Regions from separate parts of the Kutzneria sp. NPDC052558 genome, predicted to be linked through region 1. Evidence: riboswitches for the same ligand, from Rfam matches in the RefSeq annotation. Region 1 holds a riboswitch; each other region holds the start of a gene.
What was found. A riboswitch is a leader RNA that binds a small molecule or an ion and turns the genes downstream of it on or off. The one in region 1 is predicted to bind glycine.
Positions count from the first base shown of each region.

Region 2: it holds a riboswitch for glycine, as region 1 does, so the genes downstream of both, gcvP (aminomethyl-transferring glycine dehydrogenase) here and ACIG5F_RS23635 (L-serine ammonia-lyase) in region 1, are expected to answer to the same signal.
Region 3: it holds a riboswitch for glycine, as region 1 does, so the genes downstream of both, gcvT (glycine cleavage system aminomethyltransferase GcvT) here and ACIG5F_RS23635 (L-serine ammonia-lyase) in region 1, are expected to answer to the same signal.

Region 1 covers NZ_JBIUAG010000013.1:62,048-67,819, forward strand. The annotation lists gene ACIG5F_RS23625 (alpha-L-fucosidase) at 1-1,004, opposite strand, end outside; gene ACIG5F_RS23630 (glycosyl hydrolase) at 1,129-2,301, opposite strand; glycine riboswitch at 2,367-2,459, shown strand; gene ACIG5F_RS23635 (L-serine ammonia-lyase) at 2,594-3,967, shown strand; gene ACIG5F_RS23640 (HEPN domain-containing protein) at 4,544-5,065, opposite strand; gene ACIG5F_RS23645 (DUF262 domain-containing protein) at 5,062-5,772, opposite strand, start outside.
Region 2 covers NZ_JBIUAG010000007.1:242,187-247,958, forward strand. The annotation lists gene gcvP (aminomethyl-transferring glycine dehydrogenase) at 1-2,209, opposite strand, end outside; glycine riboswitch at 2,361-2,461, opposite strand; gene ACIG5F_RS15440 (MerR family transcriptional regulator) at 2,576-3,142, opposite strand; gene ACIG5F_RS15445 (peptidylprolyl isomerase) at 3,390-4,097, opposite strand; gene ACIG5F_RS15450 (bifunctional nuclease family protein) at 4,419-4,892, opposite strand; gene ACIG5F_RS15455 (MerR family transcriptional regulator) at 5,016-5,723, opposite strand; gene garA (glycogen accumulation regulator GarA) at 5,720-5,772, opposite strand, start outside.
Region 3 covers NZ_JBIUAG010000018.1:171,503-177,274, reverse strand. The annotation lists gene ACIG5F_RS29850 (AfsR/SARP family transcriptional regulator) at 1-1,881, opposite strand, end outside; gene ACIG5F_RS29845 (hypothetical protein) at 1,984-2,652, opposite strand; gene ACIG5F_RS29840 (response regulator transcription factor) at 2,923-3,546, shown strand; glycine riboswitch at 3,635-3,729, shown strand; gene gcvT (glycine cleavage system aminomethyltransferase GcvT) at 3,853-4,953, shown strand; gene gcvH (glycine cleavage system protein GcvH) at 4,968-5,351, shown strand; gene glyA (serine hydroxymethyltransferase) at 5,348-5,772, shown strand, end outside.

The DNA.
Region 1 (5,772 bases):
GACGTGTCGGCCGGCTGATAATCCGGCACGCCCAACAGAATCGGCGTCTGGGCGCTGGCCAGGGTGTCCTTTGTGGACTTCGCCGCGACGGTGCCGCTGACGGTCGTGCCATCGTCCACGTTCTGGTCCTTGCGGATGCCGATGCGGATCTTGGCCTCGTCGCCTGGCGCGAGCCAGTCCACGGTCGCCGGCGCGACGGTGCGGCCGCCCTGGACGTCCACCGAGATCGTGAGCCGGTCCTGCGGGGTGATCCACTCGGTGCCGAGGTTGACCAGCGTCGCCTCGACCACCTGCGGGCCGGCGTCGGTGAGCAGGCTGGTCGTCGACTTCGTGCCGCGTAACGCCACCGCCTTGCCGACCGCCACCGGTTGCAGGCTGAGCGCGAAGACGTGCAGGCTGGACCGGCCCTCGACGGCCGGGCTGGTGGTCGGCAGGGTGATCGCCACCGCGTCCCGGTTCGGGTCGATCCAGACCTGGGAGACGCTGATCGACACCGGGTTCTGGTCGGCGCCGCCGCCCGGCGTGTAGCGGAAGGGGGCGACGAGCTGGCCGCTGCCGGAGTACCAGTCGGCCCCGCCGAGCTGGGCCTCACTGGTGCTGCCGTCGGCGTAGTGCACGGTCGCCGTGCCGCCGGTCGCGCCGTACGAGCAGGCGGTGAGGAACAGCGCCGTGACGTAGCGGCCCTGGGGCAGCGGGATCTGCTGGCCCATCGCGACGATGTTGTTCTTGCCGGCGGCGGTGGGGAACGCGAACGGGACGCCGTCCACCGTGACCTGGCCGGTGGGCAGGCCCTCGGCCGGGAAGGTGTAGCCCGAGCCGTCGAAGTCGCCGTCGTGGGTGGTGGCGGTGTCGATGCCGTCGTTGTCGAACAGGCCGTCCAGTGGGACGGGGACCGGATTCGGTGCGCTGGACGCAGCGAAGGCGGTCCCCGTGCCGGTCATCGTGGCCAACACGGTGGCGCCCAGGGCCAGGCCGAGGGCGGTCCGTCTGGGGAAGGTCGTCATCGAGCCCTCCAGCGTCGAGGGCACCCGGCGGCATAGAGATCCGATGTATCAGGGGCAGGGGCGGCGGACCGGGGCCTGGCGCGGGTCAGTCATCGGATCACTATCGATCCTGGGGTGGCTGGGCTCACACTGTCAAGACCTCGGTCACGCCCCGGGCGGCCAGATACTCGGGCGTCGTCTCCTGGACGATCGCCGGCCGCCGGCCCTCGGCCGCCAGCCGCATCCAGGCCTCGAAGAAGCGGCCACCCGGGCCCGAGTCGCTGCGCTTGCCGTCGAACAGCAGCGCCGTCGTCCGCTCCACCGGCTTCGGCAACTCCGCGTGCACGGCCTTCTCGACGGCCTTGGCCAGCGGCTTCGCGTTGCCGTCGGCGTCGAACAGGCCCAAGCCGTACTCCAACTCCGGGTAGTCGATGAACTTCCGGCTCACGTCGTGCGAGCACCACCAGGTGAGGCCCCAGACGTTTGTGCAGGTAGCGACGTTGCCAATGGTGTGCTCGGCGTACTCCACGGCGTGCTCCACCGGGATGTGCGGGGCCGGCGCGCCCACTTCCTGCACCCAGATCACCCGGTCCGGCGTGCCGTAGGAACGGGCCAGCTCGGTGCCGTACTCGGCGAGGTGATGGATCTCCGTCGACTGCGGACCGTAACGACGGGCGGCGTTCAGCGTGAAGACCCAGGGGTGCACGGTGGTCATGGCGCCCTTGGTCGCGCTGGCCAGCGGCGTGAACGGGTGGTCGTCGACGTACCAGGCGTCGTCGAAGGCCGAGTGGCAGTGCGGGTGGTCCGGGTCCGCCGCGTTGACCGTCTCCAGCAGCCGGTCCAGCCACACGTCCACCTCGGCCGGCGTGCAGGGGTTGTGCGCCACCAGGTTGTTCATCTCGTTGCCCAGCGTCATGCCCAGGAAGTTCGGCTCCCCGCGCAGCGCCGTGGCCAGGGTGCGCAGCAGCAGGATCTGGCCCTCCAGCACGTCGGGATCGGTGAAGACGTTGCGGTGGTGCCAGGTCTGCGTCCACGAGGGGTAGAAGTCGAAGCTGGACAGGTGGCCCTGGATGCCGTCCACCGTCACGTCGAGGCCGGCTCGCGCGCCGATGCGGACCAGCTCCAGCAGCTGCTCCACCGCCTTCTCCCGGACCACGCCGCGGTTGGGCTGGAAGACCGACCAGATCGGGAACACCCGCACGTGGTCCAGGCCGAGGCCGGCCAGCTGGTCCAGGTCCCGGCGGATCGAGTCCGGCTCGAAGTCCAGCCAGGTGTGCCACCAGTGCTTGCTGGGCGTGTAGTTGGCGCCGAACCGCATCAGCCGCTCCCTGCGTCGTTTACAGTGAGGGCAACAATTCCACACAGGCCGCGTGCCTTCGGCACACAGCCCGGTCGGGAGAGCCCTCGGCGTATGCCGGGGCGCCGAAGGAGCAAGCCTCCCCGCACACTCTCAGGCAACCAGACCGGCCGGGCGAGGCGACTCTGGAAAGCAGCGTGCGCGGTCGTGCATGCCACCCACGGTGCAAGCTGTCGCGGTCGTGACGGCGAAGCTCTCAGGTCCCATGACAGAGGGGGAGCCGTCCCTCGTCGGCACGACCCCGGAGTCCGCCATGGCCATCAGTGTTTTCGATCTTTTCTCGGTGGGGATCGGCCCGTCCAGCTCGCACACCGTGGGCCCGATGCGGGCCGCGGGCATGTTCGTCTCACGCCTGCGCGCCGCCGGCCGGTTCGACGCCGTCGCTCGCGTGCACGTCGAGCTGTTCGGCTCCCTCGGCGCCACCGGCCATGGGCACGGCAGCCCCAAGGCCGTCATGCTCGGTCTCGAAGGCTCGCAGCCCGAGCTCTGCGACCCCACCGACGCCGACGACCGCGTCGCCCGCATCCGGTCGTCCTCCCGTCTGCTGCTCGGCGGCTCCCGGGAGATCGAGTTCGTCGAGGACACCGACCTGATCATGCACCGCCGCAAGGCGCTTCCCTTGCACCCCAACGGCATGAGCTTCGCCGCCTATGGGTCGGACGGCGCCGAGCTGGACGCCGCCGTCTACTACTCCGTCGGCGGCGGCTTCATCGTCGACGAGACCGCGACCGGCGCCGACCGCATCAAACAGGACTCGACGCCGCTGCCCCACCCGTTCCTCTCCGGCGACGAACTCCTGGCCCGGACCCGGGAATCCGGCCTGTCCATCAGCGATGTCATGCTGGCCAACGAGTTGTCGTGGCGTTCCGAAGCCGAGGTTCGCTCCGGTCTGCTGCACATCTGGCACGTCATGCAGGAGTGCGTGGAGCGGGGCTGCACCGTCGAGGGCACCCTGCCCGGCGGTCTCAAGGTGCGCCGCCGCGCCGCCGATCTGCGTCGAACCCTTGCCGCCGAACACTTCGCCACCGATCCGCTGCGCGTCATGGACTGGGTCACCCTGTTCGCCCTGGCCGTCAACGAGGAGAACGCTGCCGGCGGCCGTGTCGTCACCGCCCCCACCAACGGCGCCGCCGGCATCGTGCCCGCCGTTCTGCATTACTACTCCCGCTTCGTACCCGGCGCCTCCGACGACGGCGTCGTGCGCTTCCTGCTCACCGCCGGCGCCATCGGCGTGCTGTTCAAGGAGAACGCCTCCATCTCCGGCGCCGAGGTCGGCTGCCAGGGCGAGGTCGGCTCCGCCTGCTCCATGGCCGCCGCCGGCCTCGCCGAGGTCCTCGGCGGCACCCCCGAGCAGGTCGAGAACGCCGCCGAGATCGCCATGGAGCACAACCTCGGCCTCACCTGCGACCCCATCGGCGGCCTCGTGCAGATCCCCTGCATCGAGCGCAACGCCCTGGCCTCCATCAAGGCCATCACCGCCGCCCGCATGGCCCTTCGCGGCGACGGCGCCCACTTCGTCTCCCTCGACAAGGTCATCAAGACCATGCGCGAAACCGGCCGCGACATGAAGGACAAGTACAAGGAGACGGCTCGCGGCGGCCTGGCCGTGAACGTCATCGAGTGCTGATCACGGCCTCTGAACTGCGGCGACGTCTTTCGTTGGTACTCGGTACTTCTCGGCACTGCCCGACGTCTGACGGCCTGGAGACGGCCTGATCTTGGTCCGCCCCAGACCCCACCGTCCATCCCGACACGAAGCCGATCACGCGGCCGGTGGTGCCGTGTCAAGGCACGCTTTCCCGCCTTGACACAGTGCTGCCGGCCGTTGTCACGCTCGGGCGTCGGGGGATGGGCACTGCCGTCGACTGCATTGTGGGACTTGGCCGTTGGCGCGGAGCCATAGGTGGGCATCGATCGACGTGGGCTCTGCCGTCGCGTGGCCGCTCGATCGTCACGGCCTGGCGCAGCTGCCGAGTGAGCCTGTGGGCTTGCGCGCCGCTGGCGGCGGCGTCCCTGGCGTGCGCGGGTGGCCGTGGCCGGAAGGGTCGCCCGGCCCGGTGAAGCCTGAGGGCCGTTGGCGGCCCTTCCGGCCATACGGCCTGGTGACCGGCCCTGCCAGGGCGACCACGCGCCGTCGCCGGCGGCGCGTCTCGATCCCATAGAGCCAGATTCGGCAACGACTGCAATCGTTCGTTCCGATCGCTCAAGCTGATGACTCGTTGTTCATCGAGTCGAACTGATCAAGTAGCCAATTGACAATTTGTTCCACAACTTCAAGATATCGCCAGGCTTGCTCGCGTGAAATGCCTTGTTGCTTGCCGTGTGCGACGTCGTTGCGGATTCCTACGAGAGCGTTTAGTGTGGTTCCGCGTTCCTCGGTCGAGAGAAAAACCTCGAGCTCGCCGGCGTGCTGGCTGCTAAAACGCTTAACGAACTTGATTAGAGCATCTGCGCTCAGGTTTGGCATCTTGTCTAACCATGAATGTGCGAATGATTGGACCAATCCCCAGGAATTTTTTTCGCAGTAGTCTCGTAGTATTACACCGGAGGCCTGTTCTAGGTATCCGGATACTCGCACGCAAAGGTAGCGGCCGAGATCGCTAGCGACCTCCGGGTCCGTGATAGAACGAGGGTCTGCTCGTACGTACAACCCGTCGAGATCATCGCGCAGCTTTCCTATCTTCCATCTTGCGCTTGTGGAGTGCGCCGCGAGTCGCTTATTCATTGCACGTTCCGAAGCGCCGCCCTTGCAAGGTTGAGGCGCCGACTTACGCGTTCCTCGTCGGCCGTAGCGCGAGCAATAGCGCTTTGGAATTCCGGATCATCGATCAGAGCTTCTCTGGCTGCCCTTATCGCGGGGTGGTCGCGAATATCTCCCTCTGTTAGTCGGGCGGCTAGTCCTACCAGGATTGCGTCCGCAAAAGCGGCGTTCACTTGAATGCCTGCACGCAAGGCTGACCTGCCCATTGATGAGTTTGCTACCTCGCACACGCTTCGAAACATTTGTGCAAGCTGCTCTCTGTCGAGACCCTCAAGGTTTCGATGTCGTGCTAGAAACGCGTTTAGGAACGTCTTAAGCGGGCGCTTGTAGACGTCACCTTCTTTCCATAGGGCCAGGAAGCGTAGGATTATCTCCTGATCCTTCAAGCGATCAGAAGGCGGTCCAAACATGCTTCGCCAATTCGGATCGCTGTTTAGCTCTCGGAGGAGCTCGACAAGTGCGCCGTGGTACAGTGCTACTCGAATTTCTTGCGGATAGAGGTTTGTGCCCCCCGTATTCAGGCGTTCGAAAAGCGAGTAAACACTTTCGTCGCCACCCAGATCGGGATTGTATTTGATAATCGTCGCGTGAATGAATGTGTTGTCGAGCGTTCGACGCTGATCGTCCTCGAGTGTGGTATAGGTAAGGCCTTTAAACTGATCGCCGACTGT
Region 2 (5,772 bases), on a different contig from region 1:
GGAACGGCGCGAGGTGCGACCGCACGCCGATCGGGCCGACGCCGGGGCCGCCGCCGCCGTGCGGGATGCAGAACGTCTTGTGCAGGTTCAGGTGCGAGACGTCGGAGCCGAACTTTCCGTACTGGGCCAGGCCGATCAGCGCGTTCAGGTTGGCCCCGTCCACGTACACCTGGCCGCCGGCGTCGTGCACCAGGCCGCAGACCTCGCGCACGGTGTCCTCGTACACGCCGTGCGTGGACGGGTAGGTGATCATGATCGCGGCCAGGTCGGCGCTGTGCTCGGCGACGGTGGACCGCAGGTGGTCCATGTCGATGTTGCCCTGCTCGTCGCACTTGACGACGACAACGCGCATGCCGGCCATCACCGCGCTGGCGGCGTTGGTGCCGTGCGCGCTGGCCGGGATCAGGCAGACGTCACGCTCGCCGTGGCCATGGGACCGGTGGTAGGCCCGGATGGCCAGCAGACCGGCGAACTCGCCCTGGCTGCCGGCGTTGGGCTGCAACGACACCGCGTCGTAGCCGGTGATCTCGGCCAGCCACTGCTCCAGGTCCTTGACCACGGTCAGCAGCCCGGCCGCGTCCTCGGCCGGCGCGAACGGGTGCAGCCCCGAGAACTCGGGCCAGGTCACGGCCTCCATCTCGGTGGTGGCGTTGAGCTTCATGGTGCACGAGCCCAGCGGGATCATGCTCCGGTCCAGCGCGACGTCCTTGTCGGACAGGGCCCGCAGGTAGCGCAGCAGCGCGGTCTCGGAGCGGTGCTGGTGGAACACCGGGTGGGTCAGGTACTCGGAGGTGCGGCGCAGGGCGGGCGGGATACCGTCGGCGGTGTCCGCGTCCAGACCGTCCACATCGGACACGGTGACGCCGAACGCCTGCCACACCAGGGAAAGGTGCTGACGGGTGGTGGTCTCGTCGCAGGCGATGCCGACGTGGTCGGCGTCGACCAGGCGCAGGTTCACGCCCAGCTCGCGGGCCTTGGCCACGACCTCGGCGGCCCGGCCCTCGACCTCGGCCAGCACGGTGTCGAACAGCTCGCCGTGCACGACGGTCACGCCGCCCTCGCACAGGCCGGCGGCCAGCACGGTGGCCATCCGGTGGGCGCGGGTGGCGATCGCCCGCAGGCCGTCGGGGCCGTGGTAGACGGCGTACATCGAGGCGATCACGGCCAGCAGCACCTGCGCGGTGCAGATGTTGCTGGTCGCCTTCTCACGGCGGATGTGCTGCTCACGGGTCTGCAACGCCAGCCGGTAGGCGCGGTTGCCGTCGGCGTCCTCGCTCACGCCGACCAGCCGGCCCGGCAGCTGCCGCTCGAAACCCTTGCGCACGGCCATGTAGCCGGCGTGCGGGCCGCCGAAGCCCATCGGCACGCCGAACCGCTGCGTGGTGCCGACCACGACGTCCGCGCCGATCTCGCCGGGGGCCCGCAGCAGGGTCAGGGCCAGCAGGTCGGCCGCGACGACCGCGGCGGCGCCGGCGGCGTGGATCTCGGCGATCACCGACTCGTGGTCGCGGATGACGCCGGAGGCGCCCGGGTAGGACAGCAGCGCGCCGAAGAAGTCGCCGCCCAGGCCGAGGCCCTCGATGCCCTGCGACAGGTCGGCCACCACGACCTCGATGCCCAGCGGCTCGGCCCGGGTCTCGATCACGGCGATGGACTGCGGCAGCGTGTCCGCGTCGACCACGAACTTGTTCGACTTCGACTTGCCGGCCCGGCGGACCAGGGTCATCGCCTCGGCGGCGGCGGTCGCCTCGTCCAGCATGGAGGCGTTGGCCACGTCCAGCCCGGTCAGGTCGCCGACCATGGTCTGGAAGTTGAGCAGCGCCTCCAGGCGGCCCTGGGAGATCTCCGGCTGGTACGGCGTGTAGGCGGTGTACCAGGCCGGGCTCTCCAGCACGTTGCGCAGGATGACGCCGGGCGTGATCGTGCCGTGGTAGCCGAGGCCGATCATCTGGGTCATCGGCCGGTTCTGGGCGGCCAGCGCCCGCAGCTCGGCCAGCGTCTCGGTCTCGGTGGCCGGGTCGGGCAGGCTCAGCGCCAGGGCATCGCTGCGGATGGCCGACGGCACTGCCCGCTGGGCCAGCTCCTCCAGGGAGCCGACGCCGATCACGTCCAGGATCTTGCCGAGCTCCGCGGCACGGGGACCGACGTGGCGGTCCGCGAAGGGCGTGCCGTGCTCGAGCGCGGCCAGGGGAATGCGGTCAGTCGTCATGCGTTGAGCCTCCGGGGCAAGCGGGCGCGGGCCGTTGGCCCTCCCCCTCTGTCCCCGCCCGTGACGGGCACCTGAGAGCTTCACCCACGCAGGTGGGCTTGCACCGTCGGCGGGACGCGGGTGTCACCCCACGCCCTCTTTCCAGAGGCGTCTGTCCCGTGCGGTCCTGGGGCCTGAGAGGTTCCGGGGAGGATTTGCTCCTTCGGCGCCGAACCGGCTGGTCACCGACTCGGACTCTCCCGCACGGGGTGTGCGACTACCCGCCGAGTTTACCCCGGGCGGGTTACCAGACCCAGCCTCGGTCGCCGCGTGTCATCTCGATCACGTTCGACGGCCGCGGCGTTCGGCTGCCCGGGGTAGGGCCCCTCAGCCGGTCCGGCGGGTCCGGCGGCGGTGGGTCAGCTCGTCCTCGGCCTGCGGCTCCAGCTCGACGCCGTCGGCCCGCTCGGCCTGGAACTCGTGGATGGTGCCGCTGATCTCCCGCATCGCCCCGCTGACCGCGATGCCGAACACGCCCTGGCCGCCCTGGAGCAGGTCGACGACCTCCTCCGGCGAGGTGCACTCGTACACCGTCGTGCCGTCGCTGAACAGCGTGATCCGGGCCAGGTCGGCCACGCCGCGGCGGCGCAGGTGCTCCACCGCGACCCGGATGTTCTGGAGCGAGACGCCGGTGTCCAGCAGCCGTTTGACCACCTTGAGCACCAGCAGGTCCTTGAACGAGTACAGCCGCTGGCTGCCCGAGCCGTGCGCGCTGCGGATCGTCGGCGCGACCAGCTCGGTGCGCGCCCAGTAGTCCAGCTGCCGGTACGTGATCCCGGCGATCTGGCACGCGGCGGGCCCCCGATAGCCGACGAGCTCGTCGGGCGCCGACGCGTCCGGGAACAGGGCTCCCTGTTCACCGGCGCCGGCGTGCGCGGGCGCACCCTCCACCACGACAGCCTCCCCTCGACCGGTCTGACGACCGGCGACCGGAACCAACGGTCCTCCTTCCGGGGAACCGTCGGTCACAAGGCCGCAACGATGGGGGTTCACACCGTCACGGCCGACTCCCCTCTGACGGTAAGTCCGGCCATCGGACGGGTCAACGCGACGCGCGGAGCGGCGAAAGCGTCATGTGGAGGCGGTCGTCACGGTGACGACTGCGTGTCACTGAACCGATGACAGCGTTGACAGTAAGTGTCTACCGGGGCGAGATCTGCACGTGCAGGATGTCGACCGGCAGGGTGGGGAAGCCGTCGCCGGTGCTGTTCTGGTCGTCCTCGCCGCCGGCCGCGATCTTGCGCAGCACGTCCTGGCCGCCGGTCACTCGTCCGAACGGGGTGTAGTTCGGGGACAGCTTGGTGTCCTCGGTGCAGAAGAAGAACTGGGAGCCGTTCGTGCTCGGCCCCGCGTTGGCCATGGCGACCGTGCCCGCCGGGTACGTCGCGCCGGTCAGGTTCTCGTCCGGGAACGAGTAGCCGGGGCCGCCGCTGCCGGTGCCGGTCGGGTCGCCGCACTGGAGCACGAAGATCCGCTGGGTCACCAGTCGGTGACAGTGCGTGAGATCGTAGTAGTTGTGCTCGGCCAGGAAGCGGAACGAGTTCGTGGTGCACGGCGCCTTGTCGGTCAGCGCCTGGAAGGTGATCAGGCCCTGGTCGGTGACCAGCCGCGCGGTGTACGGCTTGGCCGCCTTCACCGGGTCGAAGCTGGGCAGGCCCTTGAATCTGTCGGCCGGCACCGCCTTGGTGTAGACGCAGGCCGGGTTGTCGGCCGGCGCCGCCGGCACGGCCTTGGGCTTCACGGGCACGTCAAGCGTGTTCACGGTGGGCGCGGCGCTGGCCGAGACGACCCCGGACAGGCACAGCACGGCGGCAGCGGCGGCGATCGCGAGAACCCGACTGGAGATCATCGGGACACCCTAGAGCCTACGCCGTGACCCCGCCGCCCTCCGAAAGTCGGTCCTTCCCCATGATCAAGGGACCGATCCTCTCGCCCAACGCCAGGAAGGGCCCCTTCATGACGTCTGGTGTCATGAAGGGGCCCTTCCTCACGTTCAACGTCAGTATGGGGCCCTTCATGACACAAAAAACGCCAGGAGAGGCCCTTTCACTGCGCCCCGCGCCAGTATCGGGCCTTCCTGGCGTGAAGGTTCGCTGCTCTCCGGCTCCCGCGACAGCGCCTGCCGTTCGGCTCCGCGACAGCGCCTTTTATTCCGCTCCGCGACAGCGCCCTACTGTTCCGCGCCCCTGAAGTCCTCGGGCGAGACCGAGTCCAGGAACTCGCGGAACTTCTCGACCTCGTCCTCCTGCTCGTCCGGGATGACGAGGCCGGCCTCGGCCAGCACGGATTCCTCGGCGTGGATGGGCACACCCGCGCGCAGCGCGAGCGCGACCGAGTCGCTCGGGCGGGCCGACACCTTGATTCCGCCGTCGAACACCAGCTCGGCGAAGTAGGTGCCTTCCTGGAGGTCGGTGATACGCACCTGGGTGAGCTCCCGGCCCAGCGCGGCGATCACCTCTTTGAGCAGGTCATGGGTCAGCGGCCGAGCGGGCCGCACGCCCTGCTGCTCGATGGCGATGGCGGTGGCTTCCGCGTTCCCGATCCAGATCGGCAGGTAGCGGTCCCCCTCGGTCTCGCGCAGCAACAGAATCGGGCTGTTCGCGGGCAGCTCGACCCGAACTCCGACGACGCGCATCTCGCTCATCGGGTATCGCCTCCCTCAGCGGGCTGAACCTCGGCGTCCCCGCACCTACGAGGATCCCCCACGGACTGTCTCAACGCTACCCGCCATGCGGGCACGACGCTTGCGGGCGGACCGTAGCCAAGATCACCCGCCGGCCACGCCGCGCAGGCCGGTCTTGACCAGAAGTGTATGGAGCGCAACCGAGAGCGACGCCAGTTCCCGAACGATCTCGTCGGCGCGCTCCCGCGCGTCCGGATCGCGGTGCCGGTACATCGGGCCGACGATCTGGTGCAGCAGCCCCACCTCGCGGTCGGCCGACACCTTGAAAGTGCGCAGGTGGCGGGGCTCGATGCCGAACTCGCCCATGGCCACGACGATGCGCGCGACCAGCATGGCGTCCTGGTCGTAGAAGCCGGCCGCGCCGGACCGGACCAGGCCGTAGTTCTCCAACTCGGTCAGCAGCCGCTGATCGATGCCGGTCTCGGCGAAGAGTTCCTCACGGGTCATCCGCACCTCATGGCCGGCGGCGAAGTCCTCAGGCGTGGGTAAGCGATCGACCCCGACCAGGCCGCGAGCCGGCTGGTCGGGGTCGGATGCCGCGTCGAGCTGCTGCTTTATCACCTTGAGCGGCAGGTAGTGATCACGCTGGGCGGCCAGCACGTAACGGAGCCGGTCCACGTCCGCGTCCGTGAACTGCCGGTAGCCCGACGGTGAACGCGCCGGGCGCAGCAGCCCCTCCGACTCGAGGAACCGGATCTTGGAGATGGTCACGTCCGGGAACTCGGGGCGCAGCTGCGCCAGCACCGCCCCGATGCTCAGTCCGTCGCGCTGTGGCCGCCCGGCCGCCGTCACTGGCCCCCCTGACCCCCGGCTCCCGGGCCGGTGAGGAACACCAGGCGGA
Region 3 (5,772 bases), on a different contig from region 1:
GACCATGCGCTGCACGGCCAGCGACCGGTCCCGCTCGTCCTCGCCCGCCTCGACCTCCTCGGCGGCGTACACCCGAAGCAGGTCGTGCAGCCGGTAGCGGTCGCGGTCGACCTCGCCGAGCAGGTGCCGGTCGGTCAGGTCGGTGAGCAGCCGCCGGGTCATCGGCACCGGCAGCCCGGTCAGCGCGGCGGCGGCGGTGGTGCTGAACTCGGCCCCGGGATGCAGGCCCAGCAGCCGGAACGCCCGGGCGGAGTCGGGCTTCAAGGCGTGGTACGACCACGAGAACACGGCCCGCACGGCGGTCGACTCGTCGTCGTCGGGGGCGAGCACGTCCAGCCGGTCCCGCTCGTTGGACAGGTCGCCGGCCAGGTCGGACATCATCAGGTGCGGATGGGTGGCGGCCCGGTCGCCGGCGATGCGCAGCGCCAGCGGCAGGTGGCCGCACAGCCGGACCAGTTCGGTGACGGCCTGCGGCTCGGCCGCCACCCGGCGGTCGCCGAGCATGCCGGCCATCAGCCGCACCGAGTCCTCGGTGCTGAGCACGTCCAGGGTGATCCGGCGGGCCCCGTCCCGGGCCACCAGCCCGCTGAGCCGGTTGCGGCTGGTCACGATGACCGCGCAGGACGGCGAGCCGGGCAGCAGCGGCCGCACCTGGTCGGTGCTGGCGGCGTTGTCCAGCACGACGAGAATGCGCTTTCCGGCCACCATGCTGCGGTACATGCCGGCCTGGTCGTCGAGGTCGGCCGGCACCTGCCGGGCCGGCACGCCCAGCCCGCGCAGCAGCGAGCCCAGCGCGTCCACCGGCATCAGCGGCGGCAGCTTGGGGTCGAAGCCGCGCAGGTTGACGTAGAGCTGCCCGTCAGGGAAGCGGTCGGTGATGCGGTGCGCGTAGTGCACGGCCAGCGCGGTCTTGCCGATGCCGCCGGCGCCGTCGATGGCCGAGATCAGCACCGAGTTGGACGTCTCGTCCAGGAACCGGTCCAGCTCGGCGATCTCGGCCGCGCGGCCGGTGAAGCCGGGCACGTCGTGCGGCAGCTGGGCCGGCACCGGGCCGCCCGCGGTCTCGGCGGTGGGCCGGGCCGGCTGCGGCGCGGCCAGCTCCGGGTCGTTGCGCAGGATCTTGCCGTGCAGCCGGCGCAGCTCCGGGGAGGGCTCGATGGCCAGCTCCTCGGCCAGCACCCGGCGGGCCTCCTGGTAGGCCTCCAGCGCGTCGGCCTGCCGGCCGCAGCGGTAGAGGGTGATCATCAGCAGCCCGCGCAGCCGTTCCCACAGCGGGTGCTCGCGGACCAGCGCCGGCAGCTCGGCGGCCAGGTCGTGGTGCCGGCCCAGCTCCAGCATCAGGCTGGCCCGCTCCTCGATCACCAGCAGCCGCAGCTCGGCCAGGCGGGGCCGCTCCTGCTCCACGTACGGGCAGGACAGGCCGTCGAAGGGGGTGCCGCGGAACAGGGCCAGCGCGGCGTCCAGCTCGGCGGCGGCCTGCTCGCGCCGGCCGTCGCCGCGCAGCACGCGGGACCGCTCGCGATGGGCGTTGAGCCGGGTGACGTCCAGGTCCTCGGGCTCCATCCGGAGCAGGTAGCCGGGCCCGGCGTTGACCAGCATGGTCGACGGGGCCCGATGTGTCCGGTTCGGCTCCAGGGCGCGGCGCAGGCCGGCCACATAGGTGTGCACGCTGCCCTCGGCGCTGGCCGGGGCCGCCTCGCCCCACAGCGCGGTGATCAGCTCCGAGCGGGCGACCATCCGGTTGGGACTGAGCGCGAGCAGACCGAACAGCGCGCGCTGCATGGGCGCGCCGAGCTCCAACTCCCGGTCCCCGGTCCAGCCGCGCACCGGGCCCAGCAGGGCCACCCGGAGCACAGCGCCGCGGACACCGTTGTCGGACATCCAGCATCCTCCCCAGCCCGGCCGGATGGTTGGTCTGGCCGGGGTCGTACCCCCGCCGCCATTCTTCCTGGTCCACGCGCAAGAAGGAACAGACCCGACGCGTCAAGGTGTGATTTGGTCCACATTCGACGTCTGACAGGTCCACAGCAGCAGCCCGTTGCGGCGCACCGTGAGCTGGTAGGCGGCCAGCCGGGAGCCGACCGGGTAGGCCTCGACCTGTGGGGCGGGCTCGCCGGCGGCGGCCAGCGCCCGCTGGGCCCGGGCGGTCACCGCGACCACGTCCACCTGCTCGCCGGCCTGCACCAGGTAGACCCGCTTGGGGGCCGGCCACGGCGAGCCGTCCAGCGGCATCCGCCAGGCCCGCCAGATGCCGTGCACGCCGGGATAGCCGGCCACCGCGCCGACCGCGGCCTCATCCATCCGATCATCACCGGACCAGCCGCCGTCGACGAAGGTGAACGGCAGCGCCGGCGGCCAGCGGGCCGGCTCGACGCCACGGACTGCGACAGGATCATGACCGCCCGTCACCAGTGCGTCGACCAACGCGCGGTGGTGCTGCGCAGTCACCGGAACGTGTAGATGGACAACGGCGAAGGACACCGCCCGGGCCACGTCCAGATGCCGGCCCTCGGCCAGCCAGAACCGGGCGGCGGTGAGCAGCTCGTCGGACAGATGGCCGGCACAGGCGGCGAGAACCTCGGCGAGTTCGGGCAGTCGTGCCCGTTCGGCGGTGGTCCGGGAGACGGTGGCGGCGGCATCCTCGACGACCAACAGGGCTCCTCCTGCTCGCGCGGGGGAATGCCGGCAGCCTACTTGAGACGGTCCCCGCGCAACCAGGAACTTCCCGGCCCGGGAGGCGCGGAGTCTGCCCGATCGTGGCGATCGGCTGCACGTTTCTCCCTTGAAGGCCTAGCCCGTTCGAGTGGACTTCGGCAAAACCGCTGGTCAGGACTTTCTCTACGACATGGAGGCGTCGTGAAGATCCTCTGAAGAAGGTCGTTGCAGAGTGTGTTCCTGGGGGTACACAGCGAGGAGGACACCATGGACAGAGTGTGGGTAGCCGTCCACGCGGGCGATCCGATCACCCTGGCCGGGGCGATCAGCTGCCTTCGGGCGCGGGCCGAGCTCCAGGTGGTGCCGGAACGCAGACTGTCCGAGGCTCAGGTGTTCGTGGTGTGCGCGGACGCGGTCAACGCTGACGTGATGGGGTTGCTGCGGCGGACCGCCGAGGCGACGCCGGTGAAGATCGTGCTGGTCACCGACCGGTTCCACGACGCCGACCTGTTGGCGGCCGTGGAGTGCGGCGTGGTCGCGGTGCTGCCGAAGGCGGCGGCCAGCGGCGAGCGCCTGGTGCACGCGGTGCTGGCGGCGAAGCGGGGTATGGGGGACATGCCGCCCACGCTGCTGGGTTCGCTGCTCGCGCAGGTGGAGCGGCTGCACAAGGAGGTGCTGCGGCCCAACGGCCTCACCGCCTCCGGCCTGGCGCCGCGGGAGATCGACGTGCTGCGGCTGATGGCCGAGGGCTGGGACACCGCCCAGATCGCCACCAAGCTCTCCTACTCGGAGCGCACCGTGAAGAACGTCGTCTACGCGGTCATGAACCGGCTGGGTCTGCGCAACCGCCCGCACGCGGTGGCGTACGCCATGCGATCGGGTGTGATCTGAAGGGGTGAGAACCCGGGCGAAGCCCTGGAATCTTGACCGTGGCGGCCACTTCCTCATACGGTGGCCGCCACAAGTACATCTTCGCTGCTCATACCGTGCGGGAGAGACCTGTCGATGTCGGGCAGGCGCCGAAGGAGCAAATCCTCCCCGGAATCTCTCAGGCCCCCCTACCGCTCGGGACAGGCGACTCTGAAAAGCAGGCGTGCCCATCGCGCCTCGCCCAAGGGGAAAGCCGGCCTGGCCCGGTGAAACTCTCAGGCCCATGACAGAGGGGGAGGCTCACTCCACCACACGAGGGGTCTCCTGATGGGCACCGACATCCGCCGAACGCCGCTGCACGACGTGCACGAGCGGCTCGGCGCCAAGTTCACCGACTTCGCCGGCTGGCAGATGCCGCTGCGCTACACCGGGGACGTGGCCGAGCACAACGCCGTGCGCACCGGCGCCGGCCTGTTCGACCTGACCCACATGGGCGAGATCCTGCTGTCCGGCCCGCAGGCCGGCCAGGCCCTGGACTACGCGCTGGTCGGGCACGCCTCGGCCATCGGCGTCGGCCGCGCCCGCTACACCATGATCTGCGCCGACGACGGCGGCATCCTCGACGACCTGATCGTCTACCGCACCGGCGAGCAGGACTACATGGTGGTCGCCAACGCCAGCAACGCCGCCCTGGTGGCCGGCGAGCTGATCGACCGGGCCGAGGACTTCGACACCGAGGTGCGCGACGCCTCCACCGAGTACGCGCTGATCGCCCTTCAGGGCCCGCGTGCGGTGGCGCTGCTGGCCCCGCTGACGCCCACCGACCTGGGCACCGTGAAGTACTACGCCTCCTACCCGACCACTGTCGCCGGCCGGCCCGCGCTGCTGGCCCGCACCGGCTACACCGGCGAGGACGGCTTCGAGCTGTTCGTGGCCCCGGACGACGCCGAGGCGGTGTGGGCGGCGGTGGCCGCGGCCGGCGAGGTCCTCCCGTGTGGACTGTCGTGCCGCGACACGCTGCGCCTGGAGGCCGGCATGCCGCTGTACGGCAACGAGCTGTCCACCGACCTCACGCCGTACGCGGCGGGCCTGGGCCGGGTGGTCAAGCTGGACAAGCCCAGCGACTTCGTCGGCCGCGCGGCGCTGGCCAAGGCCTCGGCCGTGACGCCCGAGCGCAAGCTGGTCGGCCTGGTCACCGAGAGCCGGCGCGCGCCGCGGCACGGGTACCCGGTCGTGGACCCGGCCGACGGTGCGAGGATCGGCGAGATCACCAGCGGCGCGCCGTCGCCGACGCTGGGCCATCCGGTGGCGATGGCCTACGTCGACGCCGACCGCGCCGTCCCCGGTTCCGCGCTCGCCGTCGACATCCGGGGCACGATCACCCCCGTCGACGTCGTCGAGCTGCCGTTCTACCGTCGTTCGTCCTGAGAGGCCTCCAGAGCATGAGCACCGTCCCTGACCACCTGAACTACACGGCCGAGCACGAGTGGGTGTCGATCTCCGACGGCATCGCCCGGGTCGGCATCACCGAGTACGCCGCCGAGCAGCTCGGCGACATCGTCTACGTCCAGCTGCCCGAGGCCGGCGCCACCATCACCGGCGGCGAGCCGTGCGGCGAGCTGGAGTCCACCAAGTCGGTCAGCGACCTGTTCGCGCCGGTCACCGGCGAGGTCGTGGACGTCAACCAGGCCGTGACCGACGACCCGGCCGTGGTCAACAACGACCCGTTCGGCGAGGGCTGGCTGTTCACCGTGCGCCTGGACGGCCCGGCCGACGAGCTGCTGGACGCCGACGAGTACGGCGCGCTGATCAAGGAGGGCGAGTGACGCCGGTCGAGCTGACCGCGCCGCTGGCCGAGCTGGACCCGGAGGTCGCCGCGGCGGTGGACGCCGAGCTGGCCCGCCAGCGCGGCACCCTGGAGATGATCGCCAGCGAGAACTTCGCGCCGCTGGCGGTGTTGCAGGCCCAGGGCTCGGTGCTGACCAACAAGTACGCCGAGGGCTATCCGGGCCGGCGCTACTACGGCGGCTGCGAGCACGTGGACGTGATCGAGCAGCTGGCCATCGACCGGATCAAGGCGCTGTTCGGGGCGGAGCACGCCAACGTGCAGCCGCACTCCGGGGCGCAGGCCAACGCGGCGGCCATGATGGCGCTGCTGGACCCGGGCGACACCATCCTCGGGCTGGACCTGGCCCACGGCGGGCACCTGACGCACGGCATGCGGATCAACTTCTCCGGCAAGCTCTA